One region of the Methylorubrum sp. GM97 genome, then DNA from elsewhere that is predicted to be linked to it. Evidence: predicted binding sites of a transcription regulator. Region 1 holds the regulator's gene; the other holds the start of a gene.

Region 1 (5,005 bases):
TGGTAGATCACCTCCCCGTCCCAATCGAGGCCGAGCCAGCGCATCCCGTCGAGGATCGCGTCGATCGCCCCTTGCGTCGAGCGCTCCCGGTCGGTGTCCTCGATGCGCAGCAGCATCCGCCCGCCGAAGCGGCGGGCGTAGAGCCAATTGAACAGAGCCGTGCGCGCTCCCCCGATATGCAGGAAGCCCGTGGGTGAAGGCGCAAAGCGCGTGACGACCGGTGACGACATCGGCGGCTGGGAGGCTTCTTCAAAAAGTGCGGGATGGCGCGCGTGCGGCTGCGGCCGGTCTCGGCGGGCGTGTAGCACGAGCGAGCCGATGCGTTAAGAATTCGTCATGGCTGCCCATCGCGCGGGCATCGCAGGTCTCCGAGCGCGGCGGGGTAGAGGCAGGGCACATGGCAGGGGGCGGCGGCAGGGCGATGCGCGGGGCCGTTCCGGCCCTCCTCGCCGGTCGCCTCCCCGCCCCCGCGCAGCTCTGGCAGGCCGCGCGCGACGGCTTGCGCGGCAGCGTCGCCCGCGAAGCCGAGCAGCGGCGGTTGTTTCCCTGGCTCGCCGTCGCCTTCGGGGCCGGCATTCTCGTCTTCTTCACGGCGACCGATGGAGAGCCTTCCCTCGCCGCGCCGCTGATCGCGGCGGGGCTCTGCCTTTCGGTGACGCCGCTGCTGCGGGCGCGCCCAGTGGCGCTCGCGCTGATGCTCGGCCTCGCCGCCGTCTTCCTCGGCTTCGCGGCAGGCGTCTGGCGGGTCGCCTCCGTCGCGGGGCCGGTGCTGACCCGCGTGACCATCGCGCCGCTTGTCGGCCTCGTTGAAGGGCTCGATGAGCGCGAGGGCGGCGCGCGGCTGATCGTGCGCGTCGAGCGGTTCGGCGATCTCAATGCGGAAAGCCGCCCGCGCCGGGTGCGGGTCTCCTACCGTGCCGCGCAGGCCGTGCGGCCGGGTGACGCCATCCGCGCCACCGCCCGCCTCTTGCCGCCGCCGGAGGCGGTGCGGCCGGGCGGCTACGACTTTGCGCGCGACGCTTACTTTCGCGGGATCGGCGCCGTGGGCTCGCTGGTCGGCAAGGTCGAGGTCGGGCCGCCGGCCGAGCCTCTGGCCCTGTCGCTGCGGTTGACCGCCGCCATCGACGCGGCGCGCAATGCCTTCACCCGCCGCATCACCGACGCGATCGGCGGACAGGCCGGCGCGGTGGCGGCGGCCCTCGTCACCGGAAAGCGCGGACTGATCTCCAACGAGACCAACGACGTGCTGCGCGCGGCGGGGATTTACCACGTCGTCTCGATCTCCGGGCTCCACATGGTGCTCGCCGCGGGCGTCGTATTCTGGCTGGTGAGGGCCGGGCTCGCCCTGGTGCCGATGCTGGCCCTCGCCTGGCCCATCAAGAAGATCGCGGCGGGGACGGCGATGCTGGGCGTGACCGCCTATTGCGCCTTCTCCGGCTGGGACGTCGCCGCCGAGCGCGCGCTGATCATGACGCTGGTGATGCTCGGCGCGATTCTCGTCGATCGCCCGGCGCTCAGTCTCCGCAACCTCGCCCTCGCGGCGATCCTGGCGCTCGCCCGCGAGCCGGAGGCGCTGCTGGGTCCGAGTTTCCAGATGTCGTTCGGCGCGGTCGCCGGCCTCATCGCCTGTGCGCCGCTCATCGACGGGCGGGTTTTCCGAACCCACAGTTCGTCGCGGATCGCGCGGTCCGCGTCCTGGGTGGCGAAGGCGGTGGTCGGAACGCTGGCCACGACGCTGGTGGCGCAACTCGCCACCGCGCCATTCGCGACCTACCACTTCCAGACCGTGCAGCCCTTCGGCCTCGTCGGCAACGCGCTGACGCTGCCGCTCGTCTCGCTCGCGGTGATGCCCGCGGCGGTACTCGGAATGCTGGCCTACCCCTTCGCCCTCGACCGTCCGGTCTGGTGGCTGATGGGGCTCGCGGTGCGCGGCATGCTCGACATCTCCGCCTGGATCGCCGGGTTCGGGCAAGCCAACGTCGTGCTGCCCGCGTTCGGAACGGGCGCCCTGATGCTGCTCGCCGCCGCCCTGCTGCTGGCGACACTTCCCGTGTCGCGGCTGCGTCTCCTCGCCCTCGTGCCGGCGGGGCTCGGTATTGCCCTCGCCGCGAGCCCGATCCGCTACGACATTTATATCGACCGGGACGGGGCCGGCGCCGCGGTCCGCGGCAAGGACGGGCGCCTCGTGGTTCTCGGACGCCCGCCCGGCTTCGTGCTCGAACAATGGTTGAAGGCCGATGGCGACGGGCGCCCTCCGGAGGCCGCCACTGGCGCCGCCGGGCCGCGCTGCGACCGGATCGGCTGCACCCTCACGGCGATGGACGGGCGCGCCGTCGCTCTCGTCATGGACAAGCGTGCCTTCGCGGAGGATTGCGCCCGGGCCGACATCCTCATCACCCGACTGCGTGCCCCGCCGGGCTGCGCCGCACCGCTGATCGCCGACCGGACGTTCCTGGCGGTGCGGGGCGCCACGGCGATCCGCCTCGGAACGGAAGGGCCTGAAATCGTCACCGCCCGCGGGGCCGATCAGCCGAAGCCCTGGCAACCCCGGCCTGCCAGCGCGGCGACGCCGGCAATTGAGGCGGGCCCCCAACCTTCCAATGATCCAAGTGCGGCGGATCCATCAGACCCGCCGCCCTCCGAAAATCCTCAGTAACGGCGCACGAGGCTCACGAGCTTGCCCTGGATGCGCACCCGATCGGGCCCGAGCACGCGGGTCTCGTATGCCGGGTTGGCAGCTTCCAGCGCGATCGACGAGCCGCGGCGGCGAAGGCGCTTGAGGGTCGCCTCCTCGTCGTCGATCAGCGCGACGATGATGTCGCCATTGTTGGCGGTCTCCTGTTTGTGGATCACCACGAGGTCGCCATCGAGAATGCCGGCCTCGATCATCGAATCGCCGCGCACTTCCAGCGCGTAATGCTCTCCACCAGACAGGAAGTCGGGGGACATCGAAATCGAATGGCTCTGGCTCTCGATCGCCGAGATCGGCACGCCGGCAGCGATCCGGCCCATCACCGGCACCATCACCGATTGGCCCTTGCCGTCATGGGCCTGAAGCATGGGAGGCTTCGGCGCGGCGGGCTTGGCCGAAAGACCGCCCTCGACCACGCTCGGCGTGAAGCGACGCGGCTCGGACGATGCGGGCTTGGCCGCCGGCATGTCGGGCATGCGCAGGATCTCGATCGCCCGCGCCCGGTTCGGCAGACGGCGGAGAAACCCGCGCTCTTCCAGCGCCATGATCAGGCGGTGGATGCCGGATTTGGATTTCAGGTCGAGCGCGTCCTTCATTTCGTCGAAGGACGGCGGCACACCGCTCTCCTGCATCCTCTGCTGGATGAACTGGAGCAGTTCGAGTTGCTTGCGGGTCAGCATGCGGCACCTGCTGTCGACCGCGGGCCGGGGGCGCCGCAGAATCGTTGAAAACAAAGCACGAACAGCCTAGACGTTCCTCTCCTGTTCCGCAAGCATCCCTCCGGAAGCGACAGAGGCGGCGGAGCTGTCGCCCCGCCGCCTCTCACGTCGTGCCGTGCCTCGGGATCAGGCCGGGATCACATCCACGATCTCGTAGGTGTCGGGGTCGATGATGACGATGTCGTCCCCGACGAGAATGAACTGCAGGCCGCGATAGGCCGGCACGACCGAGAGGATCGCCGGAGGCAGCGGGTGCAGCGAGACCGAGCGCGGGATCGCCGTGCCGACGCGGACGGCGAAGTTGACGTTCGTGACGGCGCGAACGCTGGAACGGGAGATCGACTGGCGGAACTCAGTGCGCTGCGTCGAGCTCAGGTTCCTCGAGGCGCCCCGTGCCTCGACGGCCGTGCCGCGACCACCGCGCTCGCCGCGTTCACCCGCAGCATCTCGGCCGCCGCGCTCGCCCGGCCCGTCACGGCCATCCCGTCCACCGCGCTCGCCCGCGCCGCTGCGGTCGGGCTGCCCGGACTCGCGGTTGCCGCGCTCGCTCGGCTGCTCGGCGCGGGCCGGGCCGCCCTCGCGCCCGCCACGGGCGCCCGGCTCTCCCGCCTCGCCGCCGCGTGCCGCCCCGCCGCTCTCGCCGCCGCGGGCAGCGCCGCCGACATCGGCGCCGCCACGGGCACCGCCAGCGCCGCCGGCCTCGCCCGCGCCGCCCCGTGCTCCGCCGGCCGCACCGCCGCCCACGCCGCCAGCGCCTCCGCCGGCACCACCAGCACCGCCTGCGCCCATCCCGGCACCTCCAGCGCCAGCACCCCCAGCGCCGGCACCTCCAGCGCCGGGGCCCCCGCCGCCGCCAGCACCGCCGCCGCCGCCTTGAGCGAGTGCGGTCGCCGCGCCTAACATCAGAATTGCGGCCGTCGCCGTACTGCGAAAGAGTTTCGTCATGTTCCGTCCCTGTCTTTTCTCAGCGACCGACCTGGTGCCGAAGCTAGGGACGCAACGGCAGCCCTCGGAAAACCGTTCCCGGCGGATGCCATCCGGTTGTTTGTTCAGAGCAATCGCGGCGATGCACGAACGGATACGGTGACGGCTGCCGGCAGTCCGGAACGTAACCGTTGATGTGCTTGGCAAAACTCGGACGGCAGTATCGCACTTGAGCCAACACGCTTGCTGCGCCGGGCCCGCTCCTTCGCGGGCGGAAGGCCGTGATACGGTGGCCGGTATGATATGCCAGCTGCCGTCCCGGAGCGCGGGGGCGATGGGCTCGGTGAGTCCAACGCTCTAAGCGTGGGAGCGCAACGTTCTCCGGCATCTGTCATGGAATGGCCGCCGACCGCGTCGGCGTGGGGCCGGTGTCGGTGAGATACCGGCCTCTGATAAGGGCTCACGGCCGCTCGCGGGCCGGACAATCAGGGGAAACGCATGCTGGACACCAGCGCTGCCGCGCCGCCGCTCGACGAGGCCGCCGACCGCCGCCGCCGCATCATGGCCATCGTCGGTTCCTCATCGGGCAATCTCGTCGAGTGGTATGACTTCTACTGCTACGCCTTCTTCGCTCTCTACTTCGCCCCGGTGTTCTTCCCGGAGGGTGACG
Region 2 (5,005 bases), 440 kb from region 1:
GATCTCAACGGCAACACCGAAATCGTCATCACCCGCAACGGCACCGGCAGCGCCTCAGTCGTCGCCGAACTCGACAACATCGAGGAAATCGTGATCAACGGTCGGGGCGGCGGCGACCTCTTCGTGCCGGTCGGTGATTTCACCGGCACGAGCCTGCTAACCAGTACGATCACGCTGGAAGGCTCCGAGGGCGACGACACGGTCGATATCACCGCGCTCTCGTCGGCCCACCGCGTCGTCTTCCGGTCGAACGGCGGCAACGACACGCTCGTCGGCAACCTGCGCCCTCAGGACATGATTGAACTGCCGGACGGCGCGACCTCGGCCGAATACGAGATCAGGACCGATGCGACGAGCGGCGTCACCACGATGACCAGGGGGGATGACAGCGTCTCCTTCACCAGTCCGGGCGGCCTGCCGCATTTCGGATCCGGCCGGAAGCACGACGATGACGACGAATTCATCGAAGCGGATTACGAAGACGATCATCACGGCGATCATGACGACGAGGACGATTATGGGCCGGAAGACGGCCCGCACGACCCCGTCACCGGTCAGCCCCCGATGAACCCACCGGGGACGGACGGGCCCGGAACCGGCCAACCGAGCCCGGTCGGCGCGATCTTCGTCGGCGGCGCGGAGAACAACACATTCACGGGCACCGCCAGAAATGACAGCTTCAACGGTGGCGGCGGAACGGATCGGGCGATCCTCAACTTCGCCTTCGGTGCGGCCCTCGTCAGCGTTGCGGCCGACGGCGCCACGGTGATCACCGGGCCCGACGGGAGCGACACCTTCCGCGGCATCGAAGTGTATCAATTCAGCGACCGCACCATCGACAACGCCGATGGCTCACCGCTGGTGGACGACCTGTTTTACTTCAGCCGCTACGGCGACGTGGCTGCGGCGGGCATTGATGCTGATACGCATTATGCCGAGTACGGCTTCCGCGAAGGGCGCGATCCCAACGCCTTCTTCTCGACGAAGGGCTATCTCGCGGCAAATTCGGACGTGCAGGCCGCCGGCCTCAACCCCCTGTCCCACTACGATCAGTACGGCTTCCGCGAGGGCCGCGATCCCGGCGTGAACTTCGACAACGAAGCCTACTATGCCGCCAATCCGGATGTGAAAGCGGCCGGCCTCAACCCGCTGCGTCACTACTTGGAGTACGGTCAAGGCGAAGGCCGCAGCGCCGACGAAGCGGTCGGCCGTGTGGCGGATCTCAGCGCCGCGCAGGGCTTCGACGCGGAATTCTACCTGCTCGGCAATCTGGACGTGGCTGAGGCGGCGATCGCGGCCGGCGGCGACAGCTTCGCTTTCGCGCTCAACCACTACAGCAGGTACGGGATTGCCGAGGGCCGTGATCCGAACGCGGTGTTCGACACCGACAGCTATCTCGACGCCTACGCCGACGTTCAGGCGGCCGGCATCAATCCGCTGACGCACTACATCCAGTACGGCGCCCGTGAGGGCCGCGATCCGTCGGTTGAGTTCGACACGACGGCGTATCTGGCGACCAACCAGGACGTTCAGGCCGCTGGCCTCAATCCGATGCTCCACTACCTGCAGTACGGTTTCTATGAGGGCCGCTTACCACAGAGCGACGCCAGCTTCGGCGCCGGGATCATTGGATGAACGTGGAGGCTTTGAAGTAACATTTCGGTTAGCGATTCAGTATGCGGATCGATGTATTGAAGGCACTTCGCTCCGCATTCAGAATCGTTTGGGTACAGACTGTAAGGGACATAACCTCCCGTACAATTGCAGGTTCACGCCAAGAATCGCTGCGGACAGTTGTCGGTTCACGACGCTCCCTGTAATTCGTTGCCTCAACTCACAAAAGCGGCCGGCCCTTCCGTTTCCGGGGTCGGTCGCTCCGTTTCTTCATCCGGGCCTGAACCCACTCTCAGATCACCAGTGTCTTCAGCAGCTCCTCGGTCCGACGCCGGTTCTCGTCCTGCTGCGACCATTCATAGTAGCGGTCGTCGAACAGCTCGTGGAAGTTCGTCGCGCCCGCGCGCAACGCGTTCTCCGGCAGCCCCGTCACGGCTCGCCGCCGCCTCTGGCTGAGTTGGTGTAGCGTCCGGGATACCCCGGACCGTTGCGTGCGAACCGTACCCTGTGACTCCATCCGCCGTATCGCTGCGATGTCCTTCAATGGCACGAAGTACCCCGGCCGCGCTGGGTCGTTCAGCGCAGTGGTCGGTATGATTCCCTTCATCATCTTGAGCGCAGCGACGCGCGCCACATCGATGATGTCGGTCTGGGCAAGCCTTTGGGAAGAAAGGGGAGGGGGTTTCGGAGGCCGCGGCGGCGCTGCCGCTGAGCGACCCACGCCGCTCCGACGGCCTGGGCGCGGTTGCGGGGGAACGGCGGCTTCGTCTCGGGCGCGACCGCGTTCGGTGGGATGACGCTCTACGTCAACAACGGCACGGCGCTGTGGCCAGGCTTTGCCCTCCGACTAGGTCCTCCGTCCGAGCTGACGCGTATCACGCTCCGAGCCAAAGTTCGGCCTCGCACGAACTGACGGAAACTAGGTCTGGCTCTGCCTTCAGGGTTCGAAGAAGCGACTCGCTCTCGAACGACGGCCATCGCGTCAGGCCAGCAGACCGGTCTGAGTCGCACCTCGCACCCATTATCTGGGGAAGGGCTGCGGCGAGGCCCCCTTGTCAGACGGATCGATGCAGGAGGTGGCTCGCGGTGGACGAAGGGGTGCCTCAGGGTTGGCGACAATGGCTGGCCGCCTCATCACATGGCGAAATCAAGTTGCTGCGGTCCACTTTCGCCAGACTGCGCTTGCAACGAAGAGAGCGCCGTCCCGATCAGCCGCACGCTCCGGCGCAGGGGGAACGCGTCGCGCAACAACCCGAGACTGACCTGCTCCAGCATCGCACGATCCGCGAGCGGTTGCGTGAGGGAGCGCGCCCGCGTGATCTGAGCGAAGTCCGAGAACTTCAACTTCAGCGTCACGGTGCGTGCCACCACCGCCTTCGCTGTCGCCACCGCCCAGACCTTATCGAGGAGCGGCTGCAGGCGCTCGGCCAGCACCGCGTGCTCGCTTGTGTCGTCGGAGAATGTCGTCTCCGCACCGATGGACTTGCGCTCGCGGTGCGCTCGCACCGGCCGCTCGTCGACTCCCCGAGCCACTCGGTAGTAGTAATCGCCTGCTCTGCCGAAGGCCGCCCGCAGTTCGTCGAGTGAGCGTGCTTTCAGATCGGCGCCCGTACGGATGCCCAGCCGCTGCATCTTCGCCTCGGTCGCTGGCCCGACGCCGCGAAACTGGCCGATGGGCAAGGCTTCCACGAAGCCGGGGCCCATGGCCGGCGTGATGACGAACAGCGCGTCGGGCTTGCGATGGTCCGAGGCGACTTTGGCCAAAAATTTGTTGTAGGACACGCCTGCTGAAGCCGTGAGCCCGGTTCGGGCAAGGATCGTGGCGCGAATGTCCCGCGCGACGTCGGTCGCGGTCGGCAGGCACTTCAGGTTCTCCGTGACATCGAGGTAGGCCTCATCGAGCGCAACCGGCTCGATGATGGGCGTATGCTCTTCGAACACGGCGCGGATCTCCGATGAGACGGCCTTATAGGCCTCGAATCGCGGGCGCACGAACACGAGATCGGGGCAGAGCCGGCGCGCGGTGGCCGACGGCATGGCCGAGCGCACGCCGAAGGCCCTCGCCTCGTAGCTTGCCGCCATCACGACGCCGCGCTCGCGTGACCCGCCGACTGCCAGCGGGCGATGGCGGAGGCTCGGGTCGTCGCGCTGCTCGACGGACGCATAGAACGCGTCCATGTCGATGTGGATGATCTTGCGCATCGGCGTCGATCCGGAAATGAACCGGCGCGCACGCCCTCAGGCGCCTCACGCTCGTATGTTCAGTGTTTGTTCGCGCCCGGGGCCACTGAGGTCAAGCGGGTGCAGGTCGGCGTCCCCTAGCTTCTTGGCGTGCAGAGCGCCGTTCAGACTGGGAGCAAGAAGGCGTGGTGCTGGTATCCCCCACGGACGCGAAGCCCGTGGGGGATACGGTCATAGCTCCTGATCGTCAGGCCAACACGATGGCGTCCTCGTCGCTGCGACGACCCCGGCCCGCCGCCTCGACGAAGGCGGCAAGCGCGTCCGCTTTCATCACCAGGCAGCGCGGCTTTGTCACGATGCAGCCGTTGGCGCGGCTGATGAGGCGGACGTGGAGTTGCTTACCCCGGCGTGCCCCGTGCCCACCCTCGATCACGCCCGCCTCCTCAAGCGCAGCGATCAGCACCGCCGGCGCCGTCGTCTTGCCCAACACCGCGCTCAGCTTCTCCTGACGGATCGCCACGAACTCGCCCTCCGCGCGGCTGAAGCGGAAGCCGGCCACGCGGTCGTCGTCGAGGACGAGCTCCTTGGCTGCGCCGATGTCCGGGAACACCGCGGGGTCAAGGAGCGCCTCGCGCAAGGCGACCAGCGCCTCGACCGGGCAGCCTTCCTGCAGAGCCGCCAACGCCCGACGGTAGAGGCGGCGCACCACGCTCAGGGGCAGGCCCGCCTTCCAGGGCAGGAAGCCGGTCCCCACCGCGATAGTACCGGTGGCGTAGATCAGCCCGAACTTGCGCGCGATGCGGCCATGGTAGGCGTCGGCCGGCTGCACCGTCTCGACGAACTCCTCGATCAGCCCGTTGACGCGCCCGCGGTGTGCCCAGACGTGATCGAGCCAACGTCCCAGGGCGCGGCCGTGATGATGCTTCATGCCGTCCTCCAGCCGCGCAATGAGGTCGGCGGCGTAGCCCGGCTCCGAGCCCTTCGGCCGGTCGACGATGCCGCCCTCTTCGCGCGGCGGCACCGGGATGGTGATGAAGCGGGCCGCCTCCTGCTCATCCCACGGCAAGCGCGCGGTTCGAGCCATCTCCGCCCCGGACCGGTTGCCGTTGCTGAGGATGGGCGAACGAATGCGCAGGTCCGGCAGGGTCGCCTTAACCGCAGCCGCGTACCGCTTGCTGCCGCCCTCGACGAGGCCGTGCGTAATGCTCGA

Evidence for each region. The regulator LexA, encoded in region 1, represses DNA repair genes until DNA is damaged. The targets are predictions, from matches to a motif close to TGTTCNNNNTGTGTTCNG.
Region 2: a site for LexA is predicted at 3,873-3,890, ahead of dinB (DNA polymerase IV). Genes of this name have one in related genera too.

What each region holds. Positions count from the first base shown of each region.
Region 1 is NZ_AP025942.1:5,236,951-5,241,955, forward strand. It holds gene gltX (glutamate--tRNA ligase) at 1-230, opposite strand, end outside; gene MSPGM_RS24250 (ComEC/Rec2 family competence protein) at 398-2,656, shown strand; gene lexA (transcriptional repressor LexA) at 2,650-3,372, opposite strand; gene MSPGM_RS24260 (DUF1236 domain-containing protein) at 3,538-4,200, opposite strand; gene MSPGM_RS24265 (MFS family transporter) at 4,834-5,005, shown strand, end outside.
Region 2 is NZ_AP025942.1:4,793,078-4,798,082, reverse strand. It holds gene MSPGM_RS22345 (peroxidase family protein) at 1-1,635, shown strand, start outside; gene MSPGM_RS22340 (hypothetical protein) at 1,907-2,047, opposite strand; partial or broken gene MSPGM_RS22335 (metallophosphoesterase) at 2,363-2,527, shown strand; gene dinB (DNA polymerase IV) at 2,749-3,816, opposite strand; gene MSPGM_RS22325 (DUF927 domain-containing protein) at 4,043-5,005, opposite strand, start outside.